3 regions of the Erwinia sp. BNK-24-b genome follow, and region 2 is predicted to be linked to each of the others. Evidence: predicted binding sites of a transcription regulator. Region 2 holds the regulator's gene; each other region holds the start of a gene.
What was found. Region 2 encodes Fur, which represses iron uptake genes when iron is present. Its sites were predicted from a motif close to ATAATAATGAGAACNACTATCAA; they were not measured.
Positions count from the first base shown of each region.

Region 1: a site for Fur is predicted at 4,817-4,839, ahead of ACMGGR_RS00565 (TonB-dependent siderophore receptor). Genes of this name have one in related genera too.
Region 3: a site for Fur is predicted at 4,866-4,888, ahead of fhuE (ferric-rhodotorulic acid/ferric-coprogen receptor FhuE). Genes of this name have one in related genera too.

Region 1 covers NZ_CP179901.1:117,305-124,786, forward strand. The annotation lists gene ACMGGR_RS00555 (NAD(P)/FAD-dependent oxidoreductase) at 1-611, shown strand, start outside; gene ACMGGR_RS00560 (autotransporter outer membrane beta-barrel domain-containing protein) at 1,221-4,718, shown strand; gene ACMGGR_RS00565 (TonB-dependent siderophore receptor) at 4,876-7,005, shown strand; gene ACMGGR_RS00570 (ABC transporter substrate-binding protein) at 7,024-7,482, shown strand, end outside.
Region 2 covers NZ_CP179901.1:3,276,600-3,284,081, reverse strand. The annotation lists gene chiP (chitoporin ChiP) at 104-1,513, shown strand; gene ACMGGR_RS14990 (beta-N-acetylhexosaminidase) at 1,653-4,307, shown strand; gene fur (ferric iron uptake transcriptional regulator) at 4,502-4,945, opposite strand; gene fldA (flavodoxin FldA) at 5,306-5,836, opposite strand; gene ybfE (LexA regulated protein) at 5,976-6,257, opposite strand; gene ybfF (esterase) at 6,403-7,167, opposite strand; gene seqA (replication initiation negative regulator SeqA) at 7,415-7,482, shown strand, end outside.
Region 3 covers NZ_CP179901.1:2,189,518-2,196,999, forward strand. The annotation lists gene fhuE (ferric-rhodotorulic acid/ferric-coprogen receptor FhuE) at 1-1,534, shown strand, start outside; gene ACMGGR_RS09775 (PHP domain-containing protein) at 1,962-2,423, shown strand; gene fhuE (ferric-rhodotorulic acid/ferric-coprogen receptor FhuE) at 2,464-4,626, opposite strand; gene ACMGGR_RS09785 (YncE family protein) at 4,934-6,004, shown strand; gene ACMGGR_RS09790 (SDR family NAD(P)-dependent oxidoreductase) at 6,098-6,844, opposite strand; gene ACMGGR_RS09795 (LysR family transcriptional regulator) at 6,976-7,482, shown strand, end outside.

The DNA.
Region 1 (7,482 bases), 1.7 Mb from region 2:
TGCCTTTTACGCTGCATAAGCCGCTGCTTGAGCAGCTGCAAATGCTTTCCGGCGTGGCGGTGCCTTCCGTAATGACTGCGGAAGACGGGACGGTATTTAAAGAAGCCTTGTTATTTACCCATCGCGGCCTCTCCGGTCCCGCGGTATTACAGCTTTCCAGCTATTGGCAGCCGGGCGAGTTCGTGACGGTCAATCTTTCACCTGAACGCGACCTTGATGCTTTTATCAGTGAAGAACGCGAAGCCCATCCTAATCAAAGCCTGAAAAACACGCTGGCAAAAGTGTTGCCGCGCCGTCTGGTAGAATGTTTACAGCTGTTGGGCAGCGTGCCGGAATGCACGCTTAAGCAGTTAAACAGCCGCCAGCAAAGCGAACTGACCCAGACGTTGCACAGCTGGCGCGTGCAGCCCAACGGTACGGAAGGTTACCGCACGGCGGAAGTTACGCTTGGCGGGGTTGATACCAGCGCACTCTCCTCTAAAACAATGGAAGCACGCGATGTGCCGGGCCTCTATTTTATTGGCGAAGTGGTGGACGTGACCGGCTGGCTGGGCGGCTATAATTTCCAGTGGGCCTGGAGCTCTGCCTGGGCCTGCGCGCAGGCGCTGTAGGGCAAACGGGATCTTCACTGACGAAGATCTTGTTTTATAGCACCCGTTATAATAGAAAGGCTAACGCAGACGGATTCCTTACTGGAAATAACGGGCCTGCATTGTAGGTAATAAGGAGTTGTAAAATTCCTTAATTAGCGACGCATTGTCTTTTCGCTTCGCAGCTTTAATTGGCTTTTTCATTAATGTTGTTTTTTAAATTATTGTTTTTATAAATATAAAAAAGAAGATTAATGGTCATGTTTTCGCTTCTCTTCTTATGGCTATTTATGGAATGAACCCCCGATTTTCCCGTTGGCGGTTAGCTGTTTTAATAACGCAATTGACTTATATCGACGATTAACACACTCTTTTTGCTGAGGCTATTTTATCGCGGCGCTTAAAAAACGCTTCTTCTTATGCGCCCATTCAATTAATATTGTTGCGCCAGGAAGGCCAGAATTAAAGGATGGGAAGCGGTGTTGCCCGTTTTATTCTCATTACGCTGTCAATTCAAAATAAACGCTTCGGATAGCGTATCGCACAACGTTTCCCCGGAACGCCTCCTCGCATTAAAACAGCAGCCAACCCCTTAATCGTTTTAAAACCATATTAATGAAAGGATGCACTATGGTTATGAAATCACGGCCTTTTGCGCTCGGTTTGCTCACGCTGACGCTCTCCCCACTCTCTGTTTTTGCCGCATGGGTAGTGACGGATGGTTCCACTTTACAGGTAACCTCAGGCTATGACTCTACGGACATCAGTGACGTACCGTTACAGGCTTCCGGACAAAACAGCCGGTTAGTTACCGACAGCGGACTGGCGTTCAGCATGTCAGGTGTTGCGACAAGCGTTGCTAAAATTATCGACCAGGGCAGTCTGAAGTTGAATAAGGCAACTTTATCCTTCACGGGAATTGACGGACAGGTCATTTCGGTTAACAACGCCACGATAGATATTATTGGAAGCACGCTTTCCATATCCGGGAAGCGCAACTTTGCTATTAACGCAAAAAATAGCAACGTCTCTGTTAAAGACAGTTCTTTGTTACTTGAAGGCGCTGGAGCAACTGGAATAAGCGTGAACGATGGCGGTACGCTAACGGTGAAAAATACCGTTATCAGCAATCAACCGGATTATGCCTCTACCGGTATCGTAATGAATCATTATGCCAAAGCCACGCTAAACGATGTAAAAATTACGCTGAACGGCAGTAACGTCTCTCATGCAATTAATATCTATGGCGGTTATATGACTGCCGATAACGTGACGATAGATACTGAGTCAGCCAAATGGGCTGCTATTTTGACAGGAAATGCCTCTGGTCCCAATAGTACGTTAGCGCTAAGCAACAGCACTATTAACTCCGTCTTTACCGCGCTGCGTGGTATGGGGGGAAATATGACGTTAGATAATGTGAATGTGACGACCCGTGGTACATCAGGCCTGGCTATTGATGTTAATGTCGAATCAAACGCTATCGTTCGCGGCGGCAGCTATCAAACTTCAGGGGAAAGGGCACATGGAGTATGGGTAGCAAATAAGCTCTCCACTTTAAAGGCTTCTGACACCAGTTTTACTACCCGGGGTAGCGGCTCCCATGCTGCTTTTCTACAGTTCGGCACAACCGAGTTGAATAACACGAAGTTAACAACGTCAGGAATCGAAAGCTTTGGCATGTATACCGAAGCGAGCGATCCTGATAAGCAGGGGAGCATTACGGGCGACAATGTCACTGTCAATACATCCGGAGAATCGAGTTATGGTGCCAGAGCACATGGAGGAAAAATAACGTTAGAGAATTCCGCCATTACTACCAAAGGGGCAAGCGCATCAGGTGTAGGGATAAGTAATGCAGGCGTGCTGACGCTGGTCAACACACCGGTAACAACTTTTGGAGATGACGCATCGGGGATTACTCTTGCCGCTACCGCAAGTGCAACGATAAGCAATTCGGCAATAGGGACTTCTGGCTCACAGGCGCATGGCGTAAATGCCGACAACAGTACTATTAACCTGACGGACGTCTCTTTAACCACTTCAGGTACAGACGCTTACGGCATAGTGGCCAAAAACAGCAGGACAGGCGAAATTCGTAACAGCACCATTTCCACTACGGGAAAGGGCGGCGTAGGTATCGCTGCTTTGCTATCTGCCAGCCTGACCGGCGATAATCTTACTATCAATACAACCGGTGAAAATGCGCCAGGCTTGTCTGCCTCTCTTGCCACGTTAAAGCTGGCCAACAGCACAATTACTACGGCGGGGACAGGCGATAAATCTCCTGCCGCTTTGTACGCGGCCGACAGTTCAGGCAGTGCGACCAACACAGTAGAGCTGGACAACGTCTCGTTAAATAGCCTGGCGGGCAATGGCGTACTGGCGAAGGGGACGCCGCTCAACCTGACGCTGACAAACAACAGCGTTATCTCTGGTGGCAACGGCACGGCATTACGTGCTGTCCCAAACATCGTCGAAAAAGAGGGCACGGTGACCTATGCAAAAGTGAACATCACTGCAAAAGATCGTGCCCGGCTGCTGGGGGATATTATCGCCGAAAGTGACGATAACGAGATCAATCTGTCGTTAAACAGCGCCTCGGTTTTGCAGGGTGCGACGCAAAACGTTAACAGGCTCATCCTTGATGCCGCGAGCAGCTGGTTGGTAACGGGCGACTCTGACGTTAAAACGCTGCAGCTGAATAACGGCTCGGTGATTTTTAATAACGAATCCGGTTTCAGTACCTTAACGGTAAATGGCGATTTGACCGACTCAGGGAATTTTACCCTGGGTACGCAGCTGGGTGATGACAGCTCGCCAACGGACAGAATTCTGGTCAGCGGCACCGCATCCGGGCAGTACGGTTTGACCATTAACAACAGAGGCGGCACGGGCGGGATCACGGACGCCGGTATTCTGGTTGTGCGGGTAGCTGGCGATGCCAGTAATGCCGATTTTAAACAAAATGGCACCGTGGTCGCGGGTAACTATCAGTACATGCTCCATAAGATTGGTGACGGTGCCTGGTATTTACAGACCTCGCTGACGCCGGTAACGCCACCGGATGAGGCTGACGGCGATGCTGAAGAAATCGACAACGGCGATGTTCCGGGAATTGATGATGGCGATGTCCCCGGAATTGATGATGGCAATATCCCGGAAACCGATGGTGGCAATACCCCGGAAATTGACGACAGCGTGACGCCAGGCATCAAAGCTTACAGGCCAGAAACCGCCGGTTATCTTATCGCGCCTTATCTTAATGCCGCTTACGGCTTTGCCGCTATCGGCACCTGGCATGAACGACTGGGCGCTTATCAGGATGACACCATGTGGGCAAGAGTCTCTGGTCGGCATGACGGATACCGTGCAGGGCGCTTCTCTTTTAACGTCAACACGACCTTTGTGCAGTTTGGCGGCGATCTTCTGACTAAAAGTCTGGCTGACGGCTGGCATCTGAGCGCCGGGCCGGTGATAACGCTGGGCCATCAACGCAGCAATAACAAAGACACCGCGCGTAGCTTACGTTCTGAACTCTCTGTCGATGTCGGTAAAATCACCACCAATACCTATAGCCTTGGCGGTTATCTGACGGCGTGGAATGACGAAGGTGCTTACCTGGATAATGTGGTGCAGGTGACGCGCTACAGCAACGAGTTTACCAGCCTGACCAGCGCGAAAATGGACAGCTACGGCGTCGTTGCCTCTGTGGAAACCAGTCTTCCCCTTTCGCTGGGCGGGCAGTTTAAGCTGGAGCCGCAGCTGCAGGCTATGGGGCAATATATGAATATCAGCCAGACCTATGCCAGCGGCGTTAAGCTGAAAGATCAAAACCTGATGGTCGCCCAGCTGCGTGAGGGACTACGGCTTTACTACGATAGCCCGTTACTTAAGCCTTATCTGCAGGCGGATGTCGTGCAGTTGCTGGGCCGTACGCCAGGCGTTGATATGAACAATGAAACGCTGACGCCGGATGTTCGTCGCGGCTACTGGCAGGCCGGAGCCGGACTCAGCAGCCAGCTCAACGCGCACTTAAGCGCTTACGCACAGATGAAATATTCGCACAGTTTTGGGCCAGGCTCGGAAGGCTATACGGGCAACATAGGCGTGAAATACAAGTTTTAATTCAATAAGCTGGCGTCGTTATCGACGCCACGCTTCGGGCCTGCGGGCCCTTTTTTGTTGCCGTAGCTTAGTGGCAGCGCTCATTTTTGAAATTGATAATGGCAATGAAAATTATTATCATTCGCGCCAATTATAACTCCATCCTGCGTCCTTATTGATGAAAACACCATCCGCACGTTCTGCCAGCGTTTTTTGCCTGCAAAGAAAAACGCCGCTTTATATCGCTCTTTCTTTGCTAAGCGCCTCTGCTATAGCCGCAACCAGCAAAGACCAAACGCTGACCGTGACCGCTGACAAAGCAGCCCCTACGGGCAGCTACAGTCAGGATACCGCCACGGCTGCGACCAAAACGGCCACGCCGCGTAGTGAAACACCACAGTCCGTCAGCGTGGTCACGCCGCAGGTGATAAAAGATTACCAGGTTAAAACCGTTAACGACGCCATGAAGTTTGTCAGCGGCGTAGCCCAGGGCAATACGCTGGGCAACATAGAAGACGGTTTTGTTAAACGCGGCTTTGGCAGTAATTCCGATGGCTCTATCTTTATTGACGGCGTGCGCAGTAACCAGGGATTGTCGATGGATTCCACCATCGATCATGTGGAAGTGCTGAAAGGGTCCGCTTCACTCCTGTACGGCATCCTTAATCCGGGCGGCATTATCAACCTGGTCAGTAAAAAACCACAGTACGAATGGAATACGCATATCAGCGGTGAATCTACCAGCGTAGGCGGCGGTGCGGGCAGCATAGATATCACCGGACCGTTAGGGAACGGCTTTGCTTTTCGTCTGGTTGCCGAACGTCAGCGTGAAGATTACTGGCGCAACTTTGGCGTGAATGAACACACGCTGCTGGCGCCTTCACTGAGCTGGTACGGTGATAAGGCTTCCTTCAACATCAGCTATAGCGAATATAAATTTGATATCCCTGTCGATCGCGGCACCGCGTTTATCAATAAAAAGCCGCTGAAGATCCCGTACAACGAGCGCATTGACGATAACGCCAACCATGCCTGGGGCAAAAACAAGCGGTTGAATGTCAATTACGGTTATAACCTGGACGAGACCTGGGAAACGCATTTCAACTATGCCTGGATGCAGCGCCGCTATGACAGTAACGAAGTTCGCGCCACGGCGATCAACGCCACTACCGGCATCGTTTCTCGTCGCGCCGATGCCAACCGCGGCTTCAATCACCAGACCACTTATCTTTCGTGGGATATCGGCGGCAGCCCGGAAATCTGGGGCATGCAGCATGACGTCATGCTGGGCGTGGACTACGAGCAGGATGAAACCTACAAGGCATACTCTTATCGCGGCAAGGTTTCAAAAACCTTCAACATGTACGATCCGGTCTATGGCGAAGAGCCGCCGGTCAGCGCCAGCACGGTTTCCGATGCGCAGAGTAATTTGCGCACCAACCTTTATAGCCGTTCCGTATTTGCTAAAGACAGCATCCACCTGACCGACAAATGGATCGCCGTCGCGGGCGCACGCTATCAGCGCTATACCCAAACGGCCAGCAGCGGCTGGACCGATCCGCAAACCACGCTAAACGATCGCGGTGATGCTTTCCTGCCGCAGATGGGACTGGTTTATAAAATTCGACCAGATTTATCGCTCTACGGCAGCTACAGTAAATCGTTTACGCCTTCGACCCAGACAGATGACGACGGTAACGTCGCCTCAACGGAAAAGGGCACCACGTATGAAGTGGGTGCAAAATGGCAGATGGTACCAGCGGTTTCTGCCACGCTGGCGCTTTATCGCATTGATGAAAAAGATATGTCAGTGCTGATTAACGGCGTCACGCGCAATATTCCAAAGGCGCGTTCAACCGGAGCAGAAGTCGAAATTAACGGCGAGCTGGCCCCTGACTGGAATTTAATCGCCACTTACAGCCACGACAAAACGGAAATTGTAGAGGACGACGTTAATTCGGCGAACGTGGGTAATCGCCTGGTTAACGCCCCGACTAACAGCGGCAGCCTTTATCTGACGCATGCGCTGCGCTTCTCCTGGCTACCTGGCGATGTACGCGTTGGCGGCGGCGCGCGCTACGTTGGCTCCCGCGCGGGCGATCCGGAAAACAGCTTTACCATGCCGGACTATACGGTTGCGGATGCTTTTGTTGCCTGGGACAGCAAGCTGGTCGGCAAGCATACGCAGCTGAAGGTGAACGTGAATAACCTGTTCGATAAAGAGTACTACGAATCCAGCGGTGGCAGCCTGCGTGTTAGCGAAGGTGCACCGCGCGAAGTCGTCGTCTCCGCTTCGGTAGATTTTTAATAACGGCCGGGAAAACCGATGAAAAAAACGCTGATTATGCTGCTGCTATTAGCCAGCGGACTGGTGCAGGCAAAAACCGTTACCGACATTTTGCAGCGACAGGTAACGGTGCCGGATAATCCGCAGCGCATCGTACTGGGTGAAGGACGGTTACTCTACACCCTTGCGCTGGTGGAAAAGGGCAACCCTCTGGCACGCGTAGCGGGCTGGCCTGACGATCTACAACGTTACGATCGCCAGACCTGGGAACGCTATACCGCGGCTTTTCCGGCAATTAAAAAAATTCCGCTTATCGGCGGCGCAAATCCTGGCCAGTTCAGCGTGGAAAAAATTATCGCACTGCACCCGGATTTGGTGATTTTGCCGGTTTATGCCAGAAAACCGACGACGCAGGATAACGTACTGGCCCAGTTAAGCGCGGCGCGCATCCCGGTAATCTATATTGATACTCGCGTCGAGCAGTTGAAAAACACCGTG
Region 2 (7,482 bases):
AAAAATATTATCATTAGCGAATTGGATTGAGCATTTATTATACGGTTTTAAACGGTTTTTTTAAGCGCTGGAATGCGACTCTTAAGGATAAGGGGGCTAATTAATGTTAAGGACTACTTCGCAGCGTCGGGCATTATCGTTTACCTTTGCTCTTTTTTTTATAACGGGAGAAAGTTCCTTTTTTTCGCAGGCAATAGCAGCAGGCTTTGTTAACGATGCTTCGCTCAGCGGCCAAATTTATTACTGGCAACGTCATCGGGAACGGAGAGATCTTACACCTTCGAGTTATAAATACGGGCAATATCAGCAAAACCTTCATCATTCCACCTTTAATGGAAGCCTGGATTTTTCATCCGGCTATGCGGCTGATGTAGTAGGGCTGGACCTGGCAGCGTTTGGCGTGGCCGAGCTCTCAGGCAAAGGGCCAGCTGCCCCCAATGAAATTGGCTTTAGCGAGGCAAAAACGCGCTGGGATGAAAAATGGAGCGGTGATAAAAACGGCAGCAGTATCTATAAAGCGGCGCTAAAACTTAAATATGCCGATTACTGGCTACGCGGCGGTTATATACAGCCAGCAGGGCAAACATTATTAGCGCCTCACTGGAGTTTTCTTCCGGGTACTTATCGCGGCGTGGAGGCAGGAGCGGTTTACGATTTTTCTGCGGCGAGCAGGTTATCCCTTTCCTATATGTGGACAGATGAGTATAAAGCGCCCTGGTATCGCAACATGTATCAATTCCGTAAGGCAGACGGTGTAACGGGCGTAGGTTATTTGCACTCGCTCGGCGCAAAATACAGCAGAGATAAAATCGTTGTGGAAGGCGCTTTTGGTCAGGCCGCTGATTATATGGACCAGTATTTCGGCAAAGTCTCTTATGCTTTACCGCTCGCAAAAAACACATTGCAAACCAGCTGGCAGTTTTATGGCGCAAAAGATAAAGAGAGCGGCAATGCTGCCAACATAAACGACGTTTATAGCGGTCTGGCCTGGCTGCAGGCTATTACGCTGGGCTACGCCACCGGCCCGCTTGATCTGCGTCTGGAAGGAACGTGGGTAAAAGCCGAAGGCAACCAGGGGTTCTTTCTGCAACGTATGACGCCGGGCTACGCCACCTCAAATGGTCGGCTGGACGTCTGGTGGGATTCCCGGTCGGATTTCAACGCCAACGGCGAAAAAGCCCTGTTTGCGGGCGTGATGTATGACCTGAAAAACTGGCAGTTGCCAGGCTGGGCAGTGGGCACCTCATACGCCTGGGGTTGGGATGCCAAACCTTCCCCTGCTTATGACCAAAATCACCGTCTGAAAGAGTCCGCATGGAACCTGGATTTACTGTACACCGTGCAGCAGGGCTTCATTAAAGGCACCTCATTCAAACTGCACTACACACGTTACGATAACCATTCCGCTATTCCCAGCTGGAGCGGCGGCTATGGCAATATTTTTCAGGATGAGCAGGACATAAAATTTATTGTTATGGCACCTTTGACACTTTTTCAGGCGGACAGGCCCTGACCGATGATTTGCAGAAGGTTCTTCTTCAGCGGCCCGGGCAAAAGTTTATCCGGTAGCGAAATGTGGCAAGGGTATTAAGGCGTAGCCTGACAAATATCAGCAATAAATTAAACAGATCAATGATGAACAAGGAAAACGGATGAATAAGTTCAGAGTCAGTCTTGTTGCCATAGCGTTAGCCTCAACATTGGGTAGCGCTATCGCCAGCGAAGATCGGGAAATTGTCGATCAGATTAGCCAGTTTGGCGTGAAATATAAGGTAACGGATAACCAGGCTGCGCAGCATGGTGTGAACTGCGCAGGGCTGGGGGCCGACTGGGCCTCCTGTAACCGGGCAACGATCACTTTAACCAACCCGGGGCCGGCAATCGACAGTAAGAACTGGGCAATTTATATGTCTAACGTTCATAAAACGCTGAAGGTCGACAGTGAAGAATTCCGCATGGTGCATATTGTCGGGGATTTGACCCGGCTGGAGCCTACGGAGAAATTCAAAGGCTTTGCGGCCGGTGAATCAGTGGTCATTCCGATTATAAATGAATACTGGCAGCTATATATCACCGACGTCATGCCTCGCTGGTACGTTACGTCGGGCAAAGCAAAGCCTAAAACTATTGCCAGTACCGATTCTGAAGATCTGACTACCTTCGTTGAGCCATTCGGCAATCAATGGAAGCGTATTCCGGATGATAAAAACGTGCTGATGGCCGCAGCGAGCCGCTTTGACAAAAACAGTGACGTGGCTCTGCTACCCGCCACAGCCTTAAGAGGAAAAATTGTCCCTGAGCCGCGATGGGCAGAAATATTGCCGGAAGATGCCGACCTGTCAAAAGGCGTAAAACTGGACCTGAGCAGTTTACCTGCAGAAATGGAACTGGCGGTGCAGCAGCGTTTTCAGCTGTCGGGAATAAAAGTACAGGGCAGTGGTTATAAAATTTCTACGCGCGTTGACGGTAAAGCGTTAAGCAAAGAGCTGGCAGTTTCAGGCGGCTATCTGTTAACAATCGGCCAGGATAAGGCTGAAGTCATTGGTTACGATCGCAACGGTGTGTTCTATGGCCTGCAGTCAATTCTCTCACTGCTTCCGGCCGATGGCAGTGCAAAAATCGCCACCATGAAGGTCAATGACGCCCCGCGTTTTGCTATGCGCGCCGTTTTTCTGGATGTAGCCCGCAATTTTCACAGTAAAGCCGCCGTGATGCGTATGTTAGATCAGCTGAGCGCATGGAAAATTAACACCTTCCACTTTCATCTTAGCGATGACGAAGCATGGCGAATTGAGATCCCGGGCCTGCCGGAGCTCACGGAGGTTGGCAGTAAGCGCTGTCATGACCTCAGCGAGCAGCGTTGCCTGTTACCACAGCTGGGGTCAGGGCCGGACAGTGACAACAACGGCAGCGGCCATTTTAGCCGCCAGGACTATATCGACATTGTGAAATACGCTGCGGCTCGCGGCATTAACGTTATCCCGGAAATAGACATGCCCGCCCACGCCCGTGCCGCCGTCATTTCCATGGAGGCACGCTACAACAAACTGATAAAAGAAGGGAAAAGAGCAGAAGCTTCAGAATACCGCCTGGTTGACCCCACTGATGATTCTAATACCACCTCGGTACAGCTTTACGATCGTACCAGCTATCTGAACCCTTGTTTGTCATCTTCTCTGCGCTTCACTGATAAGGTTATCAGTGAAATTCAGGCCATGCATCAAGAAGCCGGGCAGCCGCTGCAAACGTGGCACTTTGGCGGCGACGAAGCGAAAAACATTCGCCTGGGGGCCGGTTATTCAGACATAAATAAACCCGTTGCCGGCACTGGCCTTCTTGATATGAGTAAGGAAGACAAGCCGTGGGCAAAATCGCAGGTTTGCCAGGCAATGATCAAAGACGGCAAAGTAGCGGATCTTGAACATCTGCCCAGCTACTTTGCGCTGCAGGTTAGCCAGCAGGTTAAGCAACATGGTATCGACAAAATGCAGGCATGGCAGGATGGCCTGAAAGATGCCGAAAATGCCGACACGTTTGCCACTAAACGTGTTGCTGTTAATTTCTGGGATACGCTGTACTGGGGTGGTTTTGATTCGGCTAACGACTGGGCAAATAAAGGTTATGAGGTAATTATCTCCAGCCCTGACTACGTTTATATGGATTTTCCCTACGAGGTAAATCCACTGGAGCGCGGTTACTACTGGGGAACGCGGTTTAGCGACGAGCGTAAAATGTTTAGCTTCGCACCTGATAATCTACCGCAAAATGCCGAAACCTCTGTGGATCGCGATGGTAAAACCTTCACCGCGAAATCTGACAAAACCTGGCCTGGCGCTTATGGTCTGTCGGCCCAGCTCTGGAGCGAAACGTCACGTACCGATCGTCAAATGGAGTATATGATTTTCCCTCGCGTGGCTGCAGTGGCTGAAAGAGCCTGGCACCGCGCGGCCTGGGAGCTGGACTATAAGGCGGGTAAAGAGTTTATTGGCGGTGTTACCCAACATGTTGATCGGCAGGTGCTGCTGGAAGACTGGCAAATGTTCGCTAATCTGCTGGGGCAGCGTGAGCTGGCAAGGCTGGATAAAGCCGGCATTCATTATCGCCTGCCGGTTCCCGGTGCGCGAATTGCCGATGGTAAACTGGAAGCCAATATTGCGCTGCCGGGGTTAATCATTGAATATAGCGTGGATGAGGGGAAAAACTGGCGGCGCTACGAGGCAAATATGCAGCCAACGGTCGCTGGCAAAGTTATGGTCCGTTCTGTTAGTCCGGATGGAAAACGTTTCAGCCGTACAGAAACGCTCTGATATGCCCGGCTCACTTATGCGTTTGGGAAAATAGCAGGGCGCATTCTTTGTATCTAAAATACGGATTTTGCCAGATTGATCGTTCAGACCGCTGGCTGGCACTTTTTGCGGATCGATTGTGCTTTTTAACAAAAAGCCTGCCCTTGGGTTAAAAAAAAACCGGTGAGCGATCACCGGTTTTTTTGTATCAGGCATTATTTATCGTGCAGCGAGTCATCTTCACGGCAGTCGCCGGTGGCGCAGTGGCCATAAAGGTAGAGGCTGTGGTTGCTCAACTTGATACCGTGTTTGGTGGCGATATCACGCTGGCGAGATTCGATGGATTCATCTCTGAATTCGATCACTTTGCCGCAGTCCAGGCAGATAAGGTGGTCGTGATGATGCTGCTGCGTCAGTTCGAACACGGACTTGCCGCCTTCAAAGTTGTGACGGGTAACGATCCCTGCGTCATCAAACTGGTTCAGCACGCGGTAAACCGTGGCCAGACCAATCTCTTCGCCCATATCAATCAGGCGCTTATACAAGTCTTCCGCGCTGACGTGATGGCTCTCTGGCTCCTGAAGCACTTCCAGAATTTTTAGTCGAGGAAGCGTGACTTTCAGGCCGGCCTTCTTTAATGCGGTGTTGTTGTCAGTCATGCGGATATTGTCCTGTTACTTTACTGGTCACTAAATGGCTGAAAAGCCGTGAGCATCGGTCGACGCAAAAGCTGAGCGTCTCATTATAGAACTGATGCCTGGAAGAAACCACAGCAGAGATGCAAAACCATTGAGGGATGTAAGGATAAGATGTCGTTACGTCCGGAAAGCAAGCACCCATCTGTACCGGGTTAATATTCGTACATTCAACCTTTATCATCATTATGGTGAAAAGCGTTGCGTGAACGGAGCCGTACTATTGTACCGTTTTCCAGGCAAAAGTTACAAAAAAGTAGCTATCGATGCGATAGGAAAATGCGTTGGCCCGCACAAAATTGCCTGTTCGGCGGGCCGGGATCATCAGGCTTCGAGAATATCTTTCAGCTGAAGTTCTTCAGAAATCTGGTTTACCCACTTCTCGGTGCGCTCTTTGGTCAGTTCCGGCTGACGATCTTCATCAATGGCTAAGCCCAGGAAATGATTGTCGTCCGCCAGGCCTTTGGACGCTTCGAAGTGGTAACCTTCGGTTGGCCAGTGGCCCACGATGACCGCGCCGTTCGGTTCGATAATATCGCGGATAGTGCCCATCGCATCGCAGAAATATTCCGCGTAATCTTCCTGATCGCCACAGCCAAACAGCGCAACCAGCTTGCCGTTAAAGTCAATCTCTTCCAGCGTTGGGAAAAAGTCATCCCAGTCGCACTGCGCTTCGCCGTAGTACCAGGTTGGGATGCCCAGCAGCAAAATATCAAAGGCTTCAAGGTCTTCTTTGCTGCTTTTAGCGATATCATGAACTTCAGCCACCTCGTTACCGAGCTGCTTCTGGATCATTTTTGCAATGTTTTCCGTATTGCCCGTATCGCTGCCAAAGAAAATGCCTACGATTGCCATGACTTTAATAACCTCTTGAAACTTAATGATATGCGGCGGCTAGCCTGATGATGTAAACGGCAATAATAGCAGACAGCCACGGGAGGATAAACGGCTAATCCTCCCACATTTGTCGCTTTGTGCTTTGCCGCTGCGCCGCTCAGCGCGTTGGTTTGGCTAACTGCGCCATGAGCATCTCTTCAATCAGCTCGCTGCGGCTCATGTTGCGCTGCTCGGCGAGCTGGTTCAGGGCATCAACCGCGTCACTGTTCATTTTCAGCTCTACGCGCTTCAGCCCGCGCACTTTATCACGCTTAAGCTGGTTGCGTTTATTAATACGCAGCTGCTCATCACGCGTCAGCGGATTGGTTTTGGGTCGTCCCGGGCGACGCTCGTCTGCGAACAGATCGATCGTGGTGCGGTCCGTGTTTTCTTTTGCCATAGAATCGTGATACTGAAGGCTGGAGTTCTGATGGATTGGGCCATTAACATCGGCGACCGCAGTCGCCGACAAATTTTAGCGCGCCATCATACCCCAGTGAAAGTCGTGTCGACAAGATTAAAGCCTTTTACCGAAACAATTGTTTTCACAGAGCAAAAAAGCGGCGAATGGCGCGTAAAACGGCATCGGGCTTTTCAGCATGCACCCAGTGACCCGCTCCGGCTATCACATGCGCCTTTGCCGCAGGAAACTGAGCCAGCAGCGCCTGGCGATAATCTTCCGTTATATAGGGAGAAAGCTCGCCGCGAATAAACAGCGCCGGGCCGGGCCAGGCAGGCTGCGCTTGCCAGCCAATGATTTGATCATAGCACCGCCACAGCACAGGCACATTAAAACGCCATTCGCCATCATGAAAAGACTTCAGTAAAAACTGAATCACGCCTTCTTCGTCTATAGTTTGTCGCATCAGTGCGGCGGCTTCGCGGCGACCGGTGAGGCCCGCCTCGCTCACTGCCTTAAGCGCGGCAAAGATTCCGTCATGGTGGCGCTGCTGATAGGCAACCGGTGCAATATCAATAACAACAAGTTTTTCAATGCGTTCCGGCGCCAGCGCGGCCAGCATCATGGCGATTTTGCCGCCCATGGAGTGGCCGATAACGGAAAATTTTGCGATGCCCTGCTGGTCAAGCGATGCCAGGATGTCGTGAGCCATTGCCGGATAGTCCATCTCGTCGGCACGCGGCGAGAGGCCGTGGTTACGCACGTCAAACTGGAGAACGCGACAGGCATCTTTTAACCCACGCGCCAGCACGCCAAGGTTGTCCAGATTGCCGAAAAGACCGTGAATCAGCACGACTGGCGCGGTAAAAGTGTCCATTTGTTCAGATTGCAGGCGGTAATTCAATTTCATGGCAAACTTCTTACAGGAGAAACGAAGGGTTAGGGTATCATAAAACATTGATTTTCTGCCGGAGCGGGCCGCCGGATCGTAAACGATCTTTTTACGGCATATTCCGACTTTTGTTCACAATCGGGGCTGGCGCTACACCCCGGCAGGATTTAACTTTATAATCCTCGTGTTAGAGCTGGTCTGTCTGCGCATGCGCAAAAACATGTCGCTAACTGGCTCTTATCAGCAATAATCGTACTGGATCAAGATGAAAACTATTGAAGTCGACGAAGAACTCTACCGTTATATCGCCAGCCACACGCAGCATATCGGTGA
Region 3 (7,482 bases), 1.1 Mb from region 2:
ATCCGGCAACGTGCGCGGCCGCCTCGTGGCTGGCTATCAGGATAATGACAGCTTTGTTGAGCGTTATAGCGCAGAGAAGAAATTCTTCTACGGCGTGGTTGATGCCGATTTGACGGACTCGACCACGCTTTCTGTCGGCTATGAGTTTCAACAAACCAATGCCGACAGCCCAACCTGGGGCGGCCTGCCGCGCTGGTACACGGACGGCAGCGCAACCAGCTATCGTCGCGGCTTTAACACCGCGCCGGACTGGGCCTATAACGATAAAGAAAGCAAAAAGCTGTTCGTTAACCTGAAGCAGAACTTTGACAACGGCTGGCAGCTCACGCTGAACGGCACCCATAACGAAACCTTCCTCGACAGCCGCCAGCTCTATATCAGCGGCTACTTTGATAAAAACACCGGGGCTGGCGTATCGCCATACGCTGATTATCCCGTCGTCGGCGGCACCGGTTACAACACAGGCAAGCGCAAGGTCGACTCTGTTGATACATTCGCCAGCGGGCCTTATCAGCTGTTTGGTCGCCAGCATGAGTTAATGGCAGGCGTGAGCTACAGCAAACAGCAAAATACCTATTACGGTACCTTTGCCAATATCACGCCTGAAGAGCTGGGCGATTTCAATGCTTATAACGGCCAGTATCCCGAAACGGACTGGGGCGAACGCTCGCTGTCGCAGCGTGACGTTACTCGCCAGAAGTCTGCCTATCTCGCCACTCGCGTGACGCTGGCCGATCCGCTGCATCTGATCCTGGGCGCACGCTATACGCGCTGGAGTACCGATACGCTTACGGACAATATTGAAAAGAACAACATTACGCCTTATGGCGGACTCATTTACGATATCAATGAAAACTGGTCGGCCTATGCCAGCTATACCTCGGTTTTCCAGCCGCAGTCCTATCGTGACGTCAACGGTAGCTATCTGGCGCCGGTTGTCGGGAAAAACTATGAGGCTGGCCTGAAGTCAGACTGGATGAACAGCCGCCTGACCACGACGCTGGCCGTGTTCCGTATTGAACAGGATAACGTGGCGGAAAGCACGGGCCGCAGCGTTGCGGGTTCAACCGATACCGCCTACGTAGGTAAGAACGGAACGGTAAGCCGTGGCGTCGAGTTTGAAGTAAACGGCGCGTTAACCGACAACTGGCAGATGACCGTCGGCGGCACGCGTTATATTGCTGAAGACAGCGAAGGCGAAGCGGTTAACCCGCAACTGCCGCGTACCCAGCTGAAGCTTTTCACCAGCTATCGTCTGCCAATGCTGCAACAGCTGACCGTGGGCGGCGGCGTCAACTGGCAAACCAAGGTTTGGGATGAGGTTGGCGCACCGGAAGGCAATGGCACCTGGCATGCAGAGCAGGGCAGCTATGCGCTGGTTAACCTGTTTGGCCGTTATCAGGTAACGAAACAGCTAACCATTCAGGGTAACCTGAATAACCTGTTCGACAAAGAATATGACACTAATATCGGCAACTATATTGTCTATGGCGAACCGCGTAATTTCTCGCTGACCGCCAGCTATAGCTTCTGATTTCGCTGGCCTGCATGAATAGCGCCTGAGGGCGCTATTTTTTTCGAGAAAAATCAAGCGTCATTCTGAGTAAGGGAAACTGTTATATATTAAAGTTACTTTTAACGCTTATTGGCATTGATTTCTTAAAGGTATAAAAACTACCAGTAGCCAGTATTTAAGGGCTTTTTGAAGTGACTTTTCTGTCAACCTGAGAAGTTAATTTCTAACCGCTACCAGTGCAATACGAACTTCAGAATCTCACTTTCCAGCACTTCTCATACCTCATTCTAAAGTCTTAGACTCTTTTTAATTGTTTCACCCAATGGGGAAATATAAATAAATAGTGTGACCTGATTAATATAAATCAATAACTGACCATATATAATAAAGTGTATCAATGGTGTTGGGGTCGTTATAAAAATATTATCATGGGCGGAGGCTTAAAATGGATAAAATTGATTTGCACATTCACTCATCTTATAGCGATGATGCGGATTTTCCTGTGGGCGAAGTTGTCGATATTGCCAGGGAAAATGATTTGGCAATCATTTCAATTACCGATCATAACTCATCACAATCAGCATCAGATGGCGTAAAATTTTGTTCAGACAGAAACATAGGGTTCATAACTGGCATTGAAATAGATTGCTCTTTCAACAAACGAAACTTTCATCTGTTGGGCTATGGTTATAACAAAGATACGCGTGACTTCCACTATATTCAAAGCGAATTTATAAGAAAGCAAAAAGAAGCTATGCCTGTGAAAATAAAACGACTAAAAGATATGGGGTTCTTTTTAGAAGAAGATTTTCTCTATGAAAATATCAAGGGTGCCGTTCCTCAAGAATATAGCAATAAGGAATTAATAAGTATAAGGCAATTCATCGATCGAGTAAGAGTTTACTGACGGAGACAGAGAAATCCCGGCCAGCGGCCGGGACAGCTAATCAAAAATTATAAGAAACATTCACTTCATAATTACGCGGTGCGCCATAAACCACCGAATCGCTCAGCCAGGTATAATAGGTGCGATCGAAAAGGTTGTTGACGTTGGCCTGTACCGCCAGCTGCTTCGTAACCTGATAGCGTGCAAACAGATTAGCCAGTGGGTAGCTGCTTTGATACAGGCGTTTGGTTTCTCCATCTGGTGCGGTCGCGTCCTGGAACGTACGGTTTTGCCAGTTAACGCCGCCGCCCACGGTCAGCTGCTGCAGCATCGGCAGGCGATAGCGCGTAAACAGTTTCAGCTGCGTTTGCGGCATCTGGCTGTTATAACGACCCGTCGAATCCGTTGCCACAAAGCGCGTTGCCCCAAAGGTCATCTGTAAATTATCCGTGACCGCGCCGTTCAGCTCAAATTCCGCGCCTTTACTGGTCGCGCCTTTGGTGGCGACGTAAGCCTGCTCGCTGGAGTTATTGACATAATTGTCGCCGTCGCTCTCGGCTGCGTTTTCCTGCTCGATACGGAATACCGCGATAGTGGCGGTCAGACGACCATCGTCCCAGGCGGATTTCAGCCCGGTTTCATAGCTTTTACCGGTAACCGGTGCCAGATAGGCGCCGCTTTTAGTGCGGTAGGTCTGCGGCTGGAAAATGGAGGTGTAGCTGGCATAGGCTGACCAGGTATCATTAATGTCATACACCAGGCCACCGTATGGCGTGACGTTATTCTTTTTCTCGTTGCCGCTGCTGCCCATGGTGCTCCACTGGGTATAGCGTGCGCCAACAATCAGCGACAGCGGATCGGCCAGGGAGAAGCGTGCTGCGCTGTAAACTGCTTTTTGCCGGACTACATCGTCCGCATTCTGATACCAGTCACCCCATTCCGGTTCGGCTACGTCGCCGTCCCAGCTATCGTGGAAGCTGCCCATCTGGCCTTCGTCATAAGCACCATCCGAGCTATAGGTAGCATTATGTTGACGGCTGTAGCTCACGCCGGCCACCATCTCATGCTGGCGGCCAAACAGTTCAAACGGGCCGCTGGCATAGGTATCAATCGAATCCAGCTTGCGCTTGCCCCTGTCCTTGCTGCCAATACCTAAGGTACCTTCGCCCGTTTGCTCATCCGGTGCGTCTGACAGATAGAGTAATTTGTCGTTAAAGGTTTCTTCACCATGTGTACCGTTGACGCGGAACGTCCAGCCGTTATCAAAGTTGTGCGTAACGTTAGCAAACACCTTACGAGAAGTGACGTTGTAACGCGTCCAGTCTGCTGCATCACTGGTGTTACGGCTGTAGTGGGTGCGTGTGCCGTTGCTGTACCAGGTGGGCAGGCCGCCCCAGGTAGGGTTGCCGGTATTGGTTTGCTGATAGTCATAGCCCAGCGAAACCGTCGTGCTGTCGTTCAGGTCAGCGTCAATAACGCCGTACAGGAATTTCTTCGTTTTGTGGTAGCGATCCAGCCAGCTGTCCTGATCCTGATAGCCCGCTATTACCCGGCCGCGCACGTTGCCGGATTCGCTCAGCGGGCCGGAAACATCCATGACATAACGCTGCTTGTTCCAGCTGCCATAGCTGGCGGAAACGTTGCCGGTAAAATCCTTGCTGTCGGCATGCTTGCGCACCATGTTAACGGAAGCCGCCGGACTGCCCGCGCCGGTCATCAGGCCGGTGGCACCACGGACGACCTCGATACGATCGTAAATTGCCGTATCTTCCGCTGCGTCGCCAAAGTTCCAGGCATCGCCAGCTGTCGTGGGGATATCGTCATAGGTAAAGCTGGTAATCTGAAAACCGCGGGAATAGTAAGCCGAACGTTCGCTGTCATAAGATTCCGACGCGATGCCGGTGGTGTTATCCAGCACCTCGCTGACCGACTGAAGATTCTGATCCTGCATTCGCTGCTTGCTGACCACGCTAAGCGATTGCGGCACGTCGCGCGGCGTCATCAACATTTTGGTTCCGGCCCGCGTAGTTTTAACGCTGTAATCCTGTTGCTCGTTACCGTCGCTGGCAGTGGTCGCGTCAACCACCATATCCTGCTCGGCTGCCTTGTTGGTTTCTGCGGCAACAGCAGGATTGAACTGAGCATGAATCGCCAGCGCCAGCAGCGAGACGGTAAATGTTTTTATCGGCGCACGCGCGCCGTTTTCCCTGCGATTAAAAGACATAAAGTTCTCGAATAGGCATTTCTTGTTATTGTCCTGAAGAGGACGCGCATTCTCGACGACCCGGCCAAAAAAGCTTATTAACAGGCAAGAGGGGATCGCAGTGAGAATGTTAATGATAAGTATTTGCTTTTAACGAGTCTCTTGCTGTATGCGCCACAAAGTGTAACAACTTGTTAATTTCTCCGGGCAATCGGCAGCGCAGCGCCTTGCCGCATAGCGCATGCAGATTTACTTCGCGCATGCTAATGCGTATGATTCTCATTCTTTTTATCGGCTATGCGCCGTTTATCCATTGATGGAGTGCTGCATGAAATCTTTACGTCCGGCCGCCCTGGCGGTTGTTGTTGCTCTGGGGCTGGCTGGCTGCCAGGCACCTGCTAAAAAACCTGAAGCCCCGGTCAACACTGCCGCAGCGGCAACGCCAAACACCCAGCTCAACCAGCGCGAGTTAGGTGACGGCCTGTATGAAATGGCCTGGACGCCAAAAGCGCTCTACGTTGCCAGCGCGCAGTCTTTCAAAGACGTTAACGGCGGGGTGCTTTATCGTCTTGACCCGACCACGCTGGCGACAACTGGCGAAACCCATACCGATCTGAAGAACTTTGGCATGGCTGCCGATCCGGATGGCAAGGTGTTTTACACCACGAACTCGCTGGATGGCGGTATCTCGAAAGTGGATGCGCAGAGCGGTAAGGTGCTGGAACGCCTGAAATTTAGCGAAAAAGGCAAAGATGGTTCGCCTTATGGCGCGCGTGAGATCCTGTGGCATGAAGGGCAGCTTTACATCGGCGGCGTTGGCGAGCCTGGCGTAATCTGGGTAGTGAATGCCAACACCATGAAGCTGGTTAAAACCATTAAAAATGCAGGTAAGTGGGTAACCGGCATTATCTGGTCCCCGGTCACCGATCGCATTTATGCGGCCAACGGCGGCGGCGAAGTGCTGGTTATCAATCCGCATAATCATAAAATCGAAAAACGCTGGACGGCTGGCGACGGCAAAGAGTATCTGCTGCTGAATATGGCAGAAGATCCGGCAACAGGCCGCCTGTTTGTCACCGATAATTCCAAAGCTAAAACCACGCTGGTGTTCGATGAGCGCAGCGGAAAAGTGATTAAGCGTATTGAAGGCGATGCGCTGGGCATAAAATTCAACGCGAAGCGCAATGAAATCTACATCAGCCAGCGCGAAGCGAAGAAAGTGCTGCAGCTTGACGCCACCAGCTACGCGGTGAAAAACAGCTGGTCGTTCGACAGTAACCCGAACAGCCTGCTGGTTTCGCCAGATGGGCAGACGCTGTACGTCACCGTTAAGCAAGCCTTTAATAAAGATGATTCCACCAAAGGCAAAGACAGCGTGGTACGTATTGCGCTGAAATAAGCACAGGGCTGCCAGCAGATTATAACGACGGCCTTTACGCCGTCGTTTTTATATGTGAAAGCTCTATCGCCAGGGAAGAATTCTCCCACGGCGTTACACCTGCGCCATGCCGCCATCAACAAACAGCTCGGTTGCGTTAATAAAGCTGGCAGCGTCGGAGGCCAGAAAAGCCACGACTTTAGCAATTTCCTGCGGTTCGCCCAGACGGCCCAGCGGCACCTGCGCGGCCAGATAGTCAAATAATCCCTGACGTTCCTCTTCGCTGGCCAGACCGCCAAGGCCTGGCGTTTTCACCGGGCCAGGGCTGACAACGTTGATCCGGATGCCGCGATCTTTCACGTCAAGCGCCCACGAGCGCGCAAAGTTTCTGACCGCCGCTTTGCTGGCGCTATAAACGCTGAAGCCTGCCGTACCCTGGACGGAAGTGGTGGAAGCCGTCAGAATGACCGACGCGCCATCTTTTAACAGCGGCAGCGCTTTTTGCACCGTAAACAGCACGCCACGCACGTTAGTACCGAATATGCGATCGAAATGCTCTTCGGTGATCGCGCCCAGCGCCTGCATATCGCCGCCGCCCGCATTGGCAAACAGAATATCAAGGCGTCCTGCGCTTTTGGCTATTTGCGCGTAGACCGTATCCAGATCGGCAAGGACAGAGGCATCGGCCCGAATACCTGTTGCCGCCGCACCAATAGCCTCAACGGCAGCATCCAGTTCCGGCTGGCGACGGCCAGTAATAAATACTTTCGCGCCCTGAGCGGCCAGTTCATGTGCCGCTGCCAGACCAATACCCGATGTGCCGCCGGTAACCAGTGCGATTTTGCCATTAAGTGAAGTCATTTTTTCTCTCCGATAGGGCCCGGCGTATCCGGGCATGAATTCACTGTAGCGGCACGCCATTTGTTGATAAATACTGTAAAATGGAAATGACTATTCACAGCCATGTATAATTAACGATACCGGAGTGATGTATGGATCAGCTGGCAGCAATCAGAGCTTTTGCGCGCGTAGTGGAAGCAGGGAACTTTACGCGCGCGGCCGACTCGCTCTCTATGCCTAATGCGACGCTAAGTAAACTGGTGCAGGAGCTGGAAGCGCATCTGCATATCCGCCTGCTACAGCGCACGACCAGACGCGTTACGGTGACGCCAGAAGGGCAGGAATACTATGAGAAAACCGCCCGCATCCTCAAAGATCTGGAAGATATCGATACCTCTTTCAACGCCGTACGCGGTCAGCCGCACGGGCATTTACGTATTGACGTTGGCGGATCGACCGCGCGCGATGTACTGATCCCAATGCTGCCCGATTTTATGGCGCGTTATCCGGATATTCGTATCGACCTGGGCGTGTCCGATCGCAGCGTCGATTTAATCGGCGATAGCGTTGACTGCGTTATTCGCGGAGGCCCGCTTTCAGATTCTTCGTTGATTGCCCGCCAGATCGGTTTTGCGACGTTAATTACCTGTGCCACGCCA